Regions from separate parts of the Streptomyces sp. NPDC012637 genome, predicted to be linked through region 3. Evidence: riboswitches for the same ligand, from Rfam matches in the RefSeq annotation. Region 3 holds a riboswitch; each other region holds the start of a gene.

Region 1 (5,577 bases), on a different contig from region 3:
GGCGAGTGGTGTACTGCGTCATGAGGCCGCCTGACGTGGATGTCTCGGCGTTCAGCAGCGCGTGCCCAGGGCGGACCAACGAGGACTTCGCGGCCTGGAGTGACCGCGTGGCCGTCGTCGTGGACGGCGCGGGCATGCCCGACGCGCTGCGGGCGCCGTGCCTCCATGGCGTCTCATGGTTCGCCGAGACGCTGGGTACGGCACTGTGCTCCGCGGCTGGCGGGGGCGGGTCGCTTCGGTCCGCCCTCGCCTCTGCGATTGAGCACACGACGCACGCGCACCGCGATACGTGCGCCGTCGATGATCCGCTGTCTCCGTCGGCGACGCTCGCCGTGCTCCGGCAACATGGCGACACCCTGCAGTGGCTTGTCCTGGGTGACTGCACGCTCGTCCTGGAGCGCGGAGGGGCGGTGGAAGCGATCTCGGACACACGTCTCTCGGCGGTGGCCCGAAGCGAGCGGACCGCCATGAAGAGCGCGCCCCCCGGCTCCGCCGAGCGTCGGCGCCTGCACGCGCTGCTCGTGCGGGCGGAACGCACCTGCCGGAATCGCCCCGGCGGCTACTGGGTGGCGGCCTCGGAGCCGCACGCCGCCGATGCGGCGCTGTACGGCTCCTACCCCTCTCGCGATGTGGCTCGGGCAGCGCTCATGACTGACGGAGCCGCCCGCCTCGTCACCCCCTTCGCCCTCGCCGACTGGTCAGCGTGCCTTGGCATCCTTGAGGATCAAGGGCCCGAGTCGCTGATCGACCAGGTTCGTGACGCGGAGCTCACTGACAACAGGCTGACCCGTTGGCCGCGCAGCAAGCTCCATGACGATGCCACCGTGGTCTACGTCCGCCCGTAGCGGGGGAGTGGGGCCTGGCGGGCCCCGACTCTGGGCCGTCTCTGGGCCGTCTGGGGGCCGCCAGTGGTCACCAACGGCCACCGTCAGTCACCGCTCGGCGGCCGGACGGCCCCAGGCCATCGGTCGCGGTCTGCGACACTGGTAGGACCATGCCCAAGCCCGGAGAACTCACTTTCGTCGCCCCGCGCGGAGCCAAGCAGCCCCCGCGGCACCTCGCCGACCTCACGCCCGCAGAGCGCAAGGAGGCGGTCGCCGCGATCGGCGAGAAGCCGTTTCGCGCCAAGCAGCTGTCCACGCACTACTTCGCGCGGTACGCGCACGACCCGGCGGAGTGGACCGACATCCCCGCCGCGGCGCGCGAGAAGCTCGCGGGGGAGCTGCTGCCCGATCTGATGTCGGTCGTGCGGCACGTCTCGTGCGACGACGACACCACCCGTAAGACGCTGTGGCGGCTGCACGACGGCACGCTCGTGGAGTCGGTGCTCATGCGCTACCCGGACCGGGTGACCATGTGCATCTCCTCGCAGGCCGGCTGCGGCATGAACTGTCCGTTCTGTGCGACCGGCCAGGCCGGGCTCGACCGGAACCTGTCGACCGCCGAGATCGTGCACCAGATCGTCGACGGCATGCGCGCGCTGCGCGACGGCGAGGTGCCCGGTGGTCCGGCGCGGCTGAGCAACATCGTCTTCATGGGGATGGGCGAGCCGCTCGCGAACTACAAGCGGGTCGTCGGCGCCATCCGGCGGCTGACCGACCCCGAGCCCGACGGGCTCGGCCTGTCGCAGCGCGGGATCACGGTCTCCACGGTCGGCCTGGTGCCGGCGATGCTGCGGTTCGCGGACGAGGGCTTCAAGTGCCGGCTCGCGGTGTCGCTGCACGCGCCGGACGACGAGCTGCGCGACACCCTCGTGCCCGTGAACACCCGCTGGAAGGTCCGCGAGGTCCTCGACGCGGCCTGGGAGTACGCGGAGAAGTCCGGGCGCCGGATCTCCATCGAGTACGCGCTGATCCGCGACATCAACGACCAGGCCTGGCGCGGTGACCTGCTGGGCCGGCTGCTCAAGGGCAAGCGGGTGCACGTCAACCTGATCCCGCTGAACCCGACGCCCGGCTCCAAGTGGACCGCGTCCCGCCCCGAGGACGAGAAGGCGTTCATCGAGGCCATCGCCTCCCACGGCGTTCCCGTCACCGTCCGTGACACCCGCGGGCAGGAGATCGACGGTGCCTGTGGACAGCTGGCCGCCGCCGAACGCTGACCTTGTACTCTGAGCTCGAACACATCTGCATATTCCGACAGGGGAGCGCCACAGCGCTGAGAGTGCGGTGACCTGCTTGGTGAGACAGGCACACGACCGCAGACCCTCTGAACCTCGCCCAGGTCATTCTGGGTAGGAAGTTCGGTCGTAACTCGAGCTGTTGCGCCCTGCCCGCGCCCGGTTTCCCCGGCGCGGGCAGGGCCGCGTCTCCTTCTGGTCACACCCAGGAGGACATTCACGTGAACACCAAGAAGGCGGCCGCCGCCGCGCTCGCCGCGGCGCTCGGCATCGGCACCCTCGCCGCCTGCGGCACCGAGGACGTCAGGGACGCGGCCGGGAAGACGGACGGGCCCGCGCCGAAGACCGTCACCCTCGTCAGCCACGACTCGTTCAACGCCTCCAAGGAGGTGCTCGCCGAGTTCACCAAGCAGACCGGTCTCACGGTCAAGGTGCTCAAGAGCGGCGACGCCGGCGAGGCGGTCAACAAGGAGATCCTGACCAAGGGCTCCCCGCAGGGCGACGTGTTCTTCGGCGTGGACAACACGCTGCTGTCCCGCGCCCTCGACAACGGCATCTTCGTCCCGTACGAGGCGAAGGGCCTGGACCGGATCCCGGCCGCGCTGCAGCTCGACAAGGAGCAGCACCGGGTCACGCCGATCGACTCCGGCGACATCTGCGTCAACTACGACAAGCAGTACTTCGCCGGCAAGAAGCTGGCCCCGCCGCAGACCTTCGACGACCTGGCGAAGCCGGAGTACAAGGACCTCCTCGTCGTCGAGAACCCCGAGCGGTCCTCCCCGGGCCTCGGCTTCCTCCTCGGCACCGCCGCGAAGTACGGCGACACCGGGTGGCAGGACTACTGGAAGAAGCTCAAGGCCAACGGCGTGAAGACCGTCGACAGCTGGGAGCTGGCCTACAACCAGGAGTTCTCCGGCTCCGCCGGCGGCAAGAAGGCCAAGGGCGACCGCCCGCTCGTCGTCTCCTACGCCTCCTCCCCGCCGGTGGAGGTGCTGTACGCCGAGCCGCAGCCCAAGGTGGCGCCGACCGGTGTGTCCACGGGCACCTGCTTCCGGCAGACCGAGTTCGCGGGTCTGCTGAACGGGGCGAAGAACCCCGAGGGCGGCAAGAAGCTGATCGACTTCCTGATCTCCAAGAAGTTCCAGGACGACATGCCGCTCCAGATGTTCGTCAACCCCGTCACGAACGACGCGACGCTCCCGGAGCTGTTCACCAAGCACGGCGTGGTGGTCGAGCAGCCGTACGCGATGGAGCCGAAGAAGATCGCCGACAACCGTGACCAGTGGATCCAGCAGTGGACCTCGCTCGTCCTGAAGTAGTCGTCCCGGACCGGCGGGGAAGCGCGGCGCGGCTGGGCCTGATGGCCCTGCCCGTCGTCTTCTTCGCCGTGTTCTTCGCCTGGCCCGTGGTCTCGATCGTCGAGCGCGGGCTCAGGCCGGACGGCCACTGGGAGCTGGGCCGGTTCGGCGAGACGCTGACCCGGCCGGAGATCCTGGACGTCCTGTGGTTCACGCTGTGGCAGGCGCTCGCCTCCACGGCCCTCACGCTGCTGGTCGCGCTGCCCGGCGCGTACGTCTTCGCGCGGTTCGACTTCCCCGGCAAGCGGCTCCTGCGGGCCGTGGTCACCGTGCCGTTCGTGCTGCCCACCGTCATGGTCGGCACCGCGTTCCTCGCGCTGGTCGGCCGCCGGGGTCTCCTCGACGACTGGTGGGGCCTGCGGCTCGACACCACCGTGTGGGCGATCCTCCTCGCCCATGTCTTCTTCAACTACGCGGTCGTCGTCCGCACCGTCGGCGGCCTGTGGTCGCAGCTCGACCCGCGCCAGGAGGAGGCCGCCCGGGTGCTCGGCGCCTCCCGCTGGCGCGCCTGGCGGACGGTGACGCTGCCCGCACTCGCGCCCTCGGTCGCCGCCGCGGCGCTCATGGTGTTCCTGTTCACCGCGAGTTCCTTCGGCATCGTGCAGATCCTCGGCGGTCCCGCGTACTCCACGCTGGAGACCGAGATCTACCGGCAGACCGCCGACCGGCTCCAGCTGTCCACGGCCGCCGTCCTCACGATGGTGCAGTTCGTCGCCGTCGGCGTGATCCTCGCCGTGCACGCCCGGACCGTACGGCGCCGGGAGACCGCCCTGAGGCTGGTCCCGGCCGAGCGCACCGCCCGCCGGCCGCGCGGCGCCGCCCAGTGGGCGCTCCTCGGCGCCGTCCTGGTGTCGATCGCGCTGCTGATCCTCGCCCCGCTCGGCGTGCTCGTCGAGCGCTCCTTCGCCACCCCGGCCGGCTACGGCCTCGACTACTACCGGGCGCTGCAGCACGTCGGCGACGACGGCACCTTCCTCGTGCCGATGACCGACACCATCGTCAACTCGCTGCAGTACGCGCTCGCCGCGACCGCCATCGCCGTCGTCATCGGCGGCCTCGCCGCGGCGGCCCTCACCCGGCGTGCGGGGCGCCTGGTCCGCGGCTTCGACGCGCTGCTGATGCTGCCGCTCGGGGTGTCCGCCGTCACCGTCGGCTTCGGCTTCCTCATCACCCTCGACGAGCCGCCGCTCGACCTGCGGGCCAGCTGGATCCTCGTCCCGCTCGCCCAGGCCCTGGTCGGTGTGCCGTTCGTGGTCCGCACCATGCTGCCCGTGCTCCGCGCGGTCGACGAACGCCTCCGCGAGGCCGCCGCCGTGCTGGGCGCCTCGCCGTGGCGGGCCTGGCGCGAGGTCGACCTGCCGCTGGTGCGGCGCGCCCTGCTCATCGCCGCCGGCTTCGCCTTCGCCGTCTCCCTCGGCGAGTTCGGCGCGACGGTGTTCATCGCCCGCCCCGACAACCCGACCCTGCCGGTCGCCGTCGCCCGGCTCCTCGGCCGGCCGGGCGACCTCAACTACGGCCAGGCCATGGCCCTTTCGACGATTCTCATGGTGGTGTGCGCGGTGTCCCTGCTGCTCCTGGAACGGCTGCGCACCGACCGGACCTCGGGGGAGTTCTGATGCTGACGCTGACCGGCGCGACCGTACGCTTCGGGGCCCGCGCCGTCCTCGACGCGGTGGACCTGGAGGTCGCCGACCACGAGATCGTGTGCGTGCTCGGGCCCAGCGGCAGCGGCAAGTCGACGCTGCTGCGGGCGGTCGCGGGGCTGCAGGCGCTCGACGGGGGACAGGTGCTGCTCGGCGGCGTCGACCAGAGCGGTGTGCCCGTGCACCGTCGCGGGGTCGGTCTGATGTTCCAGGACCACCAGCTCTTCCCGCAGCGGGACGTCGCCGGGAACGTCGCCTTCGGGCTGCGCATGCACGGCGTCGGCAGGGACGAACGGGCCGCCCGCGTCGAGGAGTTGCTCGACCTCGTGGGCCTGCCCGGCGCCGGGCGGCGGGCCGTGTCCGCGCTCTCCGGCGGCGAACAGCAGCGGGTCGCCCTCGCGCGGGCCCTGGCGCCCCGCCCCCGCCTCCTCATGCTCGACGAGCCGCTCGGCCAGCT
Region 2 (5,577 bases), on a different contig from region 3:
GCCGGAGGCCTGACCCCCCTGCCGAGGGGCGCCCCTCGGCAGAGGTGCGCCCTCTCCCGGAGGCCCGACCCCTTAGGGGTCGGATCAGGGAAGAGCAGGGGCCGGGAGGGCCCCGCGGGCTTGGTGTGCGCCCCTAGCATCGGAGGTGTCCGGCGCAGAGGGCGACGGCGAACCGTTCGGAGATGAGGTAAGCGCCATGGCGGTGAAGGAGATTCTCGCGGGGATGCCGTGGTGGGTGAAGTGGATCGCCATACCCGTCATCGCTCTGGTCGTCTTCGGCGGCCTGATCACCAGCCTCCTGACCGTCGTGGTCGGTCTGCTGTTCAAGCTGCTGGTGTTCGTGGCGCTGGTGGCCGGTCTGATCTACGTCGTCAGGAAGTTCACGTCCTCGTCGACCTCCCGTCGTGAGGACTGGTAGCACAAGTTACCCATCGGTATGGCGACCCCTCGGGCGATTAGCCCGGCCGAGGGAACGCGCAGGTGGAAACCCGGTGTGGCCCCGGGACCTGCCATTAGAGTGGAAAACCTCCGCCGCCCCGGGAACCACAGGCGTAGACCTCCGCAACGACTCGCGTGATCGCGTCTGCCTCCCGGACGGGTCCGCCACCGGACCCCACCGGTCCCAGGCCGCGGCGGGCGCGCGGGGGCGGCCCCCGCGGGCGGGTGCGACGCACTCGTCGACACGCCTGGGGGTGACCTTTGGCCACGGCTTCGCAGCCCGCTGCTCCTACTCTGATCGGCTCGGTGCAGCGGGCGCTGAGACTCCTGGAGGCCGTGGGCTCCCATGAGGACGGGGCTCCCGCCAAACAGCTCGCGCGCGAGGCGGGACTTCCGCTTCCCACCGCGTACCACCTGCTCCGCACCCTGACGCACGAGGGCTATCTGCGTCGCGAGAAGGGTGTGTTCGTCTTCGGCGACGCCGCCGGCAGGCTGGTCGGCGGCGGAGTTCTGCAGAATCGTCGCACCAAGATCGAAGACTCTCTCGCCCACTGGCGGGACGCCATCGGCGTCCCGGTCTACTTCGCCATCTACCGCGAGGGCGAGATCGAGCTCGTCGCCGTCGCCGACACTCCCGCGGCCCCCGCCGTGGAGGAGTGGGCCGACTTCCGGGAGACCGGTCACGCGCACGCCATCGGGCAGTGCCTGCTGAGTCAACTGGATCTGAAGACTCGTCAAGACCACCTCGACCGCCATCCGGTGGAAGCCATCACGCCGTATACGGTGCGTAATCGCCGGTCCCTTTTGGATCGTTTGGGCGGTATGGGGCGAATGGAGCCCCTGGTGGAGCGTCAGGAATATGCGCTCGGCACGGTCTGTGCGGCCATTCCCATCACCGCGGGGTCCACGGCGGCCGCGATGGCGATTTCCCTCCCTCTTCACCAGGAAGAACGGTTGCTACCTGCTATCGACCGGCTACAGAATGAGATCGGAAAGCTCTTCAGCTCGCTCGCGTTCTCTATCAGTATCTGAAAAATCACTCCTTGTGATCCGCTAGCGCGTACAGCACGATTGCGTCAAGAGGGCCATGGGGGATCATTCCTGGCCGTTTCGGTCACAGCTTTCAGCAGCGTGTTTACACAACTGCTCATCTACTGCGGGGTACATCATGCGAGAGACGGTTCAGGCCGAGGTCCTGATGAGCTTCCTCGTCTCCGAGGAGCTCTCCTTCCGGATCCCGGTGGAACTGCGATACGAGACCCGCGACCCCTATGCGGTGCGGATGACGTTCCACCTTCCCGGAGACGCGCCCGTGACCTGGGCCTTCGGCCGCGAGCTGCTGCTCGACGGGATCAACCGCCCCAGCGGGGACGGCGACGTGCACATCGCGCCGACCGACCCCGAGGGACTCTCCGACGTGATGATCCGCCTTCAGGTCGGCGGCGACCGCGCCCTGTTCCGCGCGAGCGCGCCGCCGCTCGTCGCCTTCCTCGACCGCACGGACAAGCTCGTCCCACTCGGTCAGGAAGAGGCACTGGGCGACTTCGAGGACAGCCTGGAGGCGGCCCTCGGACGCATCCTGGCCGAGGAGAACGCGGGTTGACCGCGGCGAGCCGACCCCGGCGGCAGACCGCCGGGCCTACTTGGCCCGGCGTCGCCGCCCGCCCCCGCCGGCCCGTGCCGGGCGCTGCTCGCCCGCTCCCGGACCCGGCCGGTCCGCCGAAACCACCAGCGCCGCAAGGCCGGTGGTGATCGGTACCGAGGCGACCAGACCGATCGAGCCGACCAGCGTCCGGACGATCTCCTCGGCCACCAGCTCGCTGTTGGCCACCGTTCCCACGCTGCTCTGCGCGATCGAGAAGAGCAGCAACAGCGGCAGGGACGCGCCCGCGTAGGCGAGGACCAGGGTGTTCACCACCGAGGCGATGTGGTCGCGGCCGATCCGGATAGCGGCCCGGTAGAGCCGCCGCGGGCCCATCGTCGGGTCGGCCTGGTGGAGTTCCCAGACCGCCGAGGTCTGGGTCACCGTCACGTCGTCGAGCACACCCAGCGAGCCGATGATGATTCCGGCGAGCAGCAGACCGGACATGTCGATCTCGGGGTACAGGCCGTGGATGAGACCGGTGTTGTCGTCCGTGTTGCCGCTGAGCGAGGCCCAGCCGATGAACAGCGAGCCGAGCAGGCCGATCAGCAGCAGCGAGACCAGCGTGCCCAGGACCGCGACCGAGGTGCGGGCCGACAGGCCGTGGCACAGGTAGAGCGCGATCAGCATGATCGCGCTCGATCCGACGATGGCGACCACCAGCGGATTCGATCCCTGGATGATCGCCGGCAGGATGAACAGGGTCAGCACCAGGAAGCTCGCCGCGAGCGCGATCAACGCCATCACGCCGCGCATCCGGCCGACGATGACGACGGCGAGCGCGAAGATGCCGGCGAGCACGGCGATCGGCAGCTTCCGGTTCACGTCGGTGACGGAGTACTGCAGGTCGCGCGGGGCGTCGGGGGCGTACGCCACCACCACGCCCTGTCCCTCGTGGAGTTGGCGGGGCGCGTCCGGCTGCACGATCTCGGTGAACCTACGGCCCTTGTCCGGGCCGGTGGTGACCTCGACGGTCGCCTTCTCGCACTGCCCCTGCTGGGCGTTGACCGCCTCGCGCCCCTCCGGGGTGGAGGTGTCGCCGGTCGGCGGGACCTGGGCGGCGTTCACGTCCTTGCAGTCGACCTGCTCGACGGCGACGACCTTGCCCTGCTCGGTCTGCCGGTCGAAGCCGACGCCCGTGGGCTCGTGCCCGGGGGTGCCACCCGGCCACAGCACCACGAGCCCGACGGCGACGGCGGTGGCGAAGGGGATGAGCACCGCGGCGATGACCTTCCGCAGGTGCCGTGAGACGGGTGCGGCGGGGCCGTGGCCGTGCGCATGGCCGTGCCCGTGGCCGTGCCCGTCGCCGTGGGGTTCCTGGGGCTGCTGCGTTGACGTCACCGACCGATCATCGCAAGAACGTCGAGGCCCCCACTGTTCAGCACGCCAGGGATGACGCTAGCGTGGTGACACCTTTGCACACGCGGGAGCTCGGAGCACCGGGCTGAGAGGGCGCTGATCACCGTACGCGCGTACCGATGTACGTACGGGAGGAGGCTGCGCCGACCGCCGAACCTGTTACCGGGTAATGCCGGCGTAGGGAGATTCGGTCTCATGACCATTCAGGATGCACGCACGCCTGCCTCCGACCAGGACCAGAGCGGCCCGCAGGAGCGCACGCCGGGCTGGCACAAGGGCTACGTCGAGGGTTCCCGCCCCGACATCCGGGTGCCCGTCCGTCAGGTGCACCTCACCAACGGCAAGGACGTGACGCTGTACGACACGTCCGGTCCGTACACCGACCCGACCATCGACACCGACGTGCGGCGCGGCCTGCCGCCGCTGCGCGAGAACTGGATCATCTCGCGCGGTGACACGGAGGAGTACCCGGGCCGTCCGGTGCGGCCCGAGGACGACGGCATCAAGCACACCTCGCCCCGCGGCGGAGGCCTGAAGAACCTCGACGCCGTCTTCCCCGGCCGCCCGCGGCTGCCCCGCCGTGGCCGCGACGGCCAGGCGGTGACGCAGCTCGCGTACGCCCGCCGGGGCGAGATCACCCCGGAGATGGAGTACGTCGCGATCCGCGAGAACGTCTCCCCCGAGGTCGTACGGGAGGAGATCGCGGCGGGCCGCGCGGTCCTGCCGGCGAACGTCAACCACCCGGAGATCGAGCCGATGATCATCGGCAAGCGGTTCCTGGTGAAGGTCAACGCCAACATCGGCAACTCCGCGGTCACCTCCTCCATCGAGGAGGAGGTGGAGAAGATGACCTGGGCGACCAAGTGGGGCGCCGACACGGTCATGGACCTCTCCACCGGCCGCAACATCCACACCACCCGCGAGTGGGTGCTGCGCAACTCCCCCGTGCCCATCGGCACCGTGCCGCTCTACCAGGCCCTGGAGAAGGTCGACGGCAAGGCCGAGGAGCTGACCTGGGAGATCTACAAGGACACCGTCATCGAGCAGGCCGAGCAGGGCGTCGACTACATGACGGTGCACGCCGGCGTGCTGCTGCCGTACGTGCCGCTGACCGCCCGCCGCAAGACCGGCATCGTCTCGCGCGGCGGCTCGATCATGGCCGCCTGGTGCCTCGCGCACCACAAGGAGAACTTCCTCTACACGAACTTCGAGGAGCTCTGCGAGATCCTCGCGGCGTACGACGTCACGTACTCGCTCGGCGACGGCCTGCGGCCCGGCTCGATCGCGGACGCCAACGACGCGGCGCAGTTCGCCGAGCTGAAGACCCTGGGCGAGCTCAACACGATCGCCAAGCGCCACAACGTGCAGACGATGATCGAGGGCCCGGGCCACGTCCCGATGCACAAGATCAAGGAGAACATCGACCTCCAGCAGGAGATCTGCGAGGAGGCGCCGTTCTACACGCTCGGCCCGCTGACCACGGACGTCGCCCCGGCGTACGACCACATCACCTCGGGCATCGGCGCGGCGATGATCGCCTGGTGGGGCACGGCGATGCTCTGCTACGTCACGCCCAAGGAGCACCTGGGCCTGCCGAACAAGGACGACGTCAAGACGGGCGTGATCACCTACAAGATCGCGGCGCACGCGGCGGACCTGGCCAAGGGCCACCCGGGCGCGCAGGAGTGGGACGACGCGCTGTCCGACGCGCGCTTCGAGTTCCGCTGGGAGGACCAGTTCAACCTGGCCATGGACCCGGACACGGCCCGTGAGTTCCACGACGAGACGCTGCCGGCGGAGCCCGCGAAGACGGCGCACTTCTGCTCGATGTGCGGTCCGAAGTTCTGCTCGATGAAGATCTCCCAGGACATCCGCCGTGAGCACGGCGGCGACCTGAAGGCGGACGAGATCGAGGCGGGCATGGCCGCGAAGTCGGCCGAGTTCGCCGCTGCCGGGAACCGGGTCTACCTGCCGATGGCGGAGTAGCCGGGACCCGTCCCGTACCACCGGCCCGCGACCCTCGGGGGAGTCGCGGGCCGGTGCTTCTCACTCCGGCCGGTGATCCGGCGGACCGAAGTCCGGGCTGGTGAAGTCCGGGCTCGTGTACGTCGGACGCGGGGACGGGGCGCCCCCGCCCG
Region 3 (5,577 bases):
GTGCACGAACCCGGCCCGGTGCGCGGCGCCGAGGGCGGCGAGCACCGGCTCCAGGACGTCGAGCGCGGCCCGGGGAGCGAGCGCGCCGCGCTCGCGCAGGACGTCGCGGAGGGTGCAGCCGGCGACGTACTCCATCGCGAGGTAGACGTACGCGCCGTCCGCGCCCTGGTCGAAGACCCCGACGACGTTGGGGTGCGCGAGCCGTGCGACGGACTTGGCCTCCCGCATGAACCGTTCCACGAACGCGGCGTCCGTGGCGAGGTCCGGGTGCATCACCTTGAGCGCGAGCACCCGGTCGAGCCGGGTGTCCACGGCCCGGTAGACCGTGGCCATCCCGCCGACGGCGACACGCGCGTCGACGCGGTAGCGGCCGTCGAGCAGCCGCCCGACGAGGGGGTCCTGAAGGGTCGTGTCCACGGCGTCGAGTCTACGAGGGCCCCGGACCCGCCCCGGCCCCCGCGCCCCGTACTGCAGCGCAGCTGTGACGAGCGGGCGGGCGGGGCGAGCCGCAGCGACGGCCGGGTCCGGGGCCTGCCCGGGGGGTCGGGGCCCGCCCGGGCCTGTCCGGGGCAGGAGCCTGCCCGAGGCCCGGGCCTGTCCAGGGGCGGCGGTCCCTAGAAGGCGGGGCGTTCCGGGTCGAGGCGGGCGCGGCCGGCGTGCGGGGAGGAGGGCTCGGCGAAGTGGCGGCGCGGGATGCGGCCCGCGCGGTGGGCCAGGCGGCCCGCCTCCACCGCGTGCCGCATCGCCTCGGCCATCAGGACGGGCTCCTGCGCCCGCGTGACCGCCGACGCCAGCATCACCGCCGCGCAGCCCAGCTCCATCGCCTGCGCCGCGTCCGACGCCGTCCCCGCCCCCGCGTCCAGGATCACCGGCACGCCCGCCCGGTCCGCGATCAGCTCGAAGTTGTGCGGGTTGCGGATGCCCAGGCCGGAACCGATCGGCGAGCCCAGCGGCATGATCGCAGCGCAGCCGACGTCCTCCAGCTTCCGCGCGAGGACCGGGTCGTCGTTGGTGTACGGCAGCACGACGAAGCCGTCGTCCACGAGGGTCTCGGCGGCGGCGAGGAGCTCCTCGCCGTCCGGCAGCAGGGTCCGCTCGTCGGCGATGACCTCCAGCTTGATCCACTCGGTGCCCAGGGCCTCCCGGGCGAGCCGGGCGGTGAGCACCGCCTCGCCCGCCGTGAAGCAGCCCGCCGTGTTCGGCAGCACCCGGATGCCGAGCCGCTCCAGGACCGACAGGACCGAACCCCGGACCGTCGGGTCCAGCCGGCGCATCGCGACCGTCGTCAGCTCCGTGCCGCTCGCGACGAGCGAGCGTTCCAGGACGTCGAGGCTGGGCGCGCCGCCCGTACCCATGATCAGACGGGACGAGAACTCCGTACCGCCCAGCAGGAACACGTCGTCGGACATTGCGCTCATCCTCCCTGCACCGCGGTCAGGACCTCGACCCGGTCGCCGTCGCCGAGCAGCGTCGCTGCCCACTGGCTGCGCGGGACCACGGTCTCGTTGACGGCGGCGGCCACTCCGGACGGCGCCGTGGTGAGGGTGGCGACGAGGGCGTCGAGGGAGAGCGGGCCCTGCAGGGCCCGGGGCTCCCCGTTCACGGAGACGGACAGGGGCGCGTTCATGCGTGCTCCAGGTGCGCGGAGGAGAAGCGGCGGGCGGTGAAGGGGCGTGCCTCGTCCGGCAGCGCGCCGGTGGTCAGCGCCTCCGCCATGACGTCGCCGGTGACCGGGGTGAGCAGCACCCCGTTGCGGTAGTGGCCGGTGGCCAGGTGCAGCCCGGGCAGGGCGCTCGGGCCGAGCAGCGGCGCGTTGTCGGGCGAGCCGGGACGCAGCCCGGCGCGGGTCTCGGTGAGCGGCAGCTCGGTGATGCCGGGGACCAGCTCGTGCGCGTCGCGCAGCAGCTCGTACACCCCGCCGGCGGTGACGGTGGTGTCCCAGCCGAGCTCCTCGCTGGTCGCGCCGACGACCAGCTCGCCGTTCTCGCGCGGCACGAGGTAGACATGGCTGCCGCGGACGACCGCCCGGACCGTCCGGGAGAGGAACGGCGCGTACGCGGGCGGCACCCGCAGCCGCAGCACCTGCCCCTTCACGGGCCGCACGGGCGGCAGGACCCGCTCCGGCACCCCGGCGAGCCGTCCGCTCATGCTGCCGGCGGCGAGCACCACCTGCTCGGCGGCCTGCTCGGTGCCGTCCGCGAGCACCGCGCCCGCGGCCCGGTCCCGTTCCACCGTGAGCCGCTCCGCGAGCGAGCGGTGGAAGACCACCCCGGCCCGCTCGCACGCCACCACGAGCGCGTCGGCGAGCCGCCGGGGATCGACCTGGTGGTCGCCGTCCACGCGCAGCCCGCCCCGCACGCCCGGGGCCAGCATCGGTTCGAGGCGGCGGCACTCGCGGCCGCTCAGCCACTCGGAGGCGAGCCCGCAGCGGGTCTGCAGGGCGTGGAGTTCGCGCAGGTGGGCCCGGTCGTCGGCGTCGAGCGCGACGGCGAGGGTGCCGCAGGCGCGGTAGCCGACGTCCATGCCGCCGGTCGCCTCGGCGAGTTCGGCGACGAAGTCCGGATAGCGGCGGGCGGAGGCCAGGTTGAGGCCGAGCAGGGTCTCCTCGCCGTAGTGGAGTTCGGTGACGGCGGCGAGCATGCCCGCCGCCACCCGGGCGGCCCCGCCGCCCGGTTCGGGGTCGGCCACCGCGGTGCGCAGTCCGCGCTGCGCGGCGCGCCAGGCCGTGACCAGGCCGATGATGCCGCCTCCGACGACGAGAACGTCCGAGGTGGTGCGTGTGCTGCGGGTACCGCCGGTACTGCGTGTACGCGACATGGGCGTCCAGCCCCTCCCTTCGCCGGCATGACCCGGATCAGGTTCGTACGGTCGGAGGCCGGCCAGCCTCCCTCTCAGCCCGGTCCGTCCGGGCTCCCGCGAGTGCTCTACGGCGGCCAGACTAACCGCCGGGGCCGGACCGCCACAGGACCCCTCCCTTCCTGACGGTCCGTCAGGTGAATACAGTGGTCGGGTGAGCGAGCAGAGCGAGCAGCAGCAGGCCGGGGACCAGTCGCAGCAGCAGTCACCCGACCGGACCGAACGGCACGTCGTGATCGTCGGCGCCGGGATGGCAGGCGTCCAGACCGCCGTCGCCCTGCGCGAGCGGGGCTTCACCGGACCCGTCACCCTCATCGGCGCCGAACCCCACCAGCCCTACGACCGGCCGCCGCTGTCCAAGGCGGTGCTGCTCGGCAAGGCCGAGGACTCCGCCTTCGACGTCGACTTCGCCGCCCTCGACGTCGACCTCCGCCTCGGCGTCGAGGTCACCGGACTGCGCGCCGCCGACCACGAGGTCGACACCGAGGCCGGGCCCGTCCCGTACGACGTCCTCGTCGTCGCCACCGGCGCCCACCCGCTCACCCTGCCCGGCTCCGAAGGCGTCCCCGGCGTCCATCTGCTGCGCACCCTCGACGACGCCGCCCGGCTCAAGCCCGTCCTGGAACGCCGCCACGGCATCGTGGTCGTCGGCGCCGGCTGGATCGGCGCGGAGTTCACCACCGCCGCCCGGCAGGCCGGCTGCGCCGTCACCGTCGTCGAGGCCGCCGGCCGCCCGCTCCCCGGAGCGCTCCCCGCCGAGGTCACCGCGCCCATGGCCGCCTGGTACGCCGAGAGCGGCGCCGAACTCCGGCTCCACGCGCGCGTGGAGCACGTCGAGGAGGGGCGCGTCGTCCTCACGGCCGACTCCGACGACTTCGGCGCCACCGGCGAGGCCCGTGAGCTGCCCGCCGACGCCGTCGTCGTCGGCATCGGCGCCCGCCCCGCAACCGGCTGGCTCGAAGGCTCCGGCGCCGCCCTCGACCCCAGTGGCGCGCTCACCGCCGACGCCCACCTGCGCACCTCGCTGCCCGACGTGTACGCCGTCGGCGACTGCGCCTCCTTCCCGTCCGCCCGCTACGGCGAACGGCTCCTCGTCCACCACTGGGACAACGCCCTCCAGGGCCCCCGCACCGTCGCCGCCGGCATCGTCGGCGAGGCGCCCGAGCCGTACGACCCGGTGCCCTACTTCTGGTCCGAGCAGTTCGGCCGCTTCGTCCAGTACGCCGGACACCACGGCGCCGCCGACACCCTGCTGTGGCGCGGCGACCCGGCCGAGGAGGCCTGGACGGTCCTGTGGCTGCGCGGCGAGACCCCGGTCGCCCTGCTCGCCGTCGGCCGGCCGCGCGACCTGGCCCAGGGCCGCAGGCTGATCGAGCACGGCACCGCCGTCGACCCGGCGAGGGCCGCCGACCCCTCCGTACCCCTGAAGGCGGCAGTCCGGTAGGGCCCGACTACCGACTGTCAGTCCGGGATGGCAGGCTTGTCCCGTGACCGAGATTGACGCAAAGACCGATGCTCTCGTCCCCGCCTGGCTCTACCTCCCCGACATCGCGGAGATGCTCGACATCGAGGTGACGCGCGTACGGCAGCTGGTCAAGGAGGGCCAGCTCATCGCCGTCCGACGCGAAGTGCGCCCCGGCGAGAAGATCCTCCAGGTGCCTGCCGCCTTCATCCAGGACGGCAAGGTCGTCAAGGGCCTCGCCGGGACCCTGACGCTCCTGCGGGACGACGGCTTCAGCGACGAAGAGATGCTGGAGTGGCTCTTCACTCCGGACCCGACCCTGCCCGGCACGCCCGCGCAGGCCCTCGGCGAGAATCGCGGCACGGAGGTGAAGCGCCGCGCCCAGGCGCTCGCCGTCTGACGGCCGGCGCCGTCCGACGTACGCTCGCCGAGCCGCACCGAAGACACCACCACTGGTGCCGGGCCGCCGGCCGACTCCGGTCGGCGGCCCGGCACCGGCACCACCCGACGGGGGGACCCACATGCCCACGCCTCGCGCGCAGCTCGCCGACGCCCGGCTCTACCTGTGCACCGACGCCCGGAAGCGCCAGGGTGACCTGCCCGCCTTCCTCGACGCCGTGCTCTCCTCCGGCGTCGACATCGTGCAGCTCCGCGACAAGGGCATGGAGGCCGGCGAGGAGCTGGAGCACCTCGCCGTGTTCGCCGAGGCCTGCCGCCGGCACGGCAAGCTCCTCGCCGTCAACGACCGGGCCGACGTCGCCCACGCCACCAGCTCCGACGTGCTCCACCTCGGCCAGGGCGACCTGCCCGTGCCCGCCGCCCGGGCGATCCTGGGCGACGAGGTGCTGATCGGCCGCTCCTGCCACGCCGAGGAGGAGGCGGCCGCGGCCGCCGCCGAGCCCGGCGTGGACTACTTCTGCACCGGCCCCTGCTGGCCGACCCCCACCAAGCCCGGGCGGTACGCGCCGGGCCTCGGCCTCGTGCGGTACGCGGCGGGCCTGGCCCAGGACCGGCCCTGGTTCGCCATCGGCGGCATCGACGAGACCAACCTGGACGAGGTCCTCGACGCCGGCGCCCGCCGGATCGTCGTCGTCCGCGCGATCACCGAGGCCGACGACCCCGCCGCCGCCACGGCCTCCCTCGCGAAGCGGGTCCGCGAGCGCCTGGCCTGAGCTCGGCACGGGAGCGGGGCCCGCCCGGGTCCACATCGTGGTCACGGGGGCCCGGTGGCTTGTGCACGGTGTCCTGAAACATGTCCA

What was found. Region 3 has a riboswitch for thiamine pyrophosphate ahead of thiO (glycine oxidase ThiO). Riboswitches for the same ligand answer to the same signal wherever they lie in the genome.
Region 1: it holds a riboswitch for thiamine pyrophosphate, as region 3 does, so the genes downstream of both, ACFY8W_RS22720 (thiamine ABC transporter substrate-binding protein) here and thiO (glycine oxidase ThiO) in region 3, are expected to answer to the same signal.
Region 2: it holds a riboswitch for thiamine pyrophosphate, as region 3 does, so the genes downstream of both, thiC (phosphomethylpyrimidine synthase ThiC) here and thiO (glycine oxidase ThiO) in region 3, are expected to answer to the same signal.

Annotation. Positions count from the first base shown of each region.
Region 1 is NZ_JBIBDS010000005.1:515,826-521,402, forward strand. It holds gene ACFY8W_RS22705 (sigma-70 family RNA polymerase sigma factor) at 1-34, shown strand, start outside; gene ACFY8W_RS22710 (protein phosphatase 2C domain-containing protein) at 21-845, shown strand; gene rlmN (23S rRNA (adenine(2503)-C(2))-methyltransferase RlmN) at 995-2,101, shown strand; TPP riboswitch at 2,131-2,258, shown strand; gene ACFY8W_RS22720 (thiamine ABC transporter substrate-binding protein) at 2,341-3,438, shown strand; gene ACFY8W_RS22725 (ABC transporter permease subunit) at 3,480-5,093, shown strand; gene ACFY8W_RS22730 (ATP-binding cassette domain-containing protein) at 5,093-5,577, shown strand, end outside.
Region 2 is NZ_JBIBDS010000004.1:506,337-511,913, forward strand. It holds gene ACFY8W_RS19330 (cupin domain-containing protein) at 1-13, shown strand, start outside; gene ACFY8W_RS19335 (DUF5326 family protein) at 203-418, shown strand; gene ACFY8W_RS19340 (helix-turn-helix domain-containing protein) at 733-1,470, shown strand; gene ACFY8W_RS19345 (SsgA family sporulation/cell division regulator) at 1,607-2,041, shown strand; gene ACFY8W_RS19350 (YibE/F family protein) at 2,078-3,421, opposite strand; TPP riboswitch at 3,494-3,640, shown strand; gene thiC (phosphomethylpyrimidine synthase ThiC) at 3,635-5,425, shown strand; gene ACFY8W_RS19360 (hypothetical protein) at 5,486-5,577, opposite strand, start outside.
Region 3 is NZ_JBIBDS010000003.1:490,867-496,443, forward strand. It holds gene pknB (Stk1 family PASTA domain-containing Ser/Thr kinase) at 1-417, opposite strand, end outside; gene ACFY8W_RS15280 (thiazole synthase) at 615-1,409, opposite strand; gene thiS (sulfur carrier protein ThiS) at 1,415-1,627, opposite strand; gene thiO (glycine oxidase ThiO) at 1,624-2,817, opposite strand; TPP riboswitch at 2,815-2,927, opposite strand; gene ACFY8W_RS15295 (FAD-dependent oxidoreductase) at 3,011-4,300, shown strand; gene ACFY8W_RS15300 (Rv2175c family DNA-binding protein) at 4,344-4,718, shown strand; gene thiE (thiamine phosphate synthase) at 4,840-5,490, shown strand.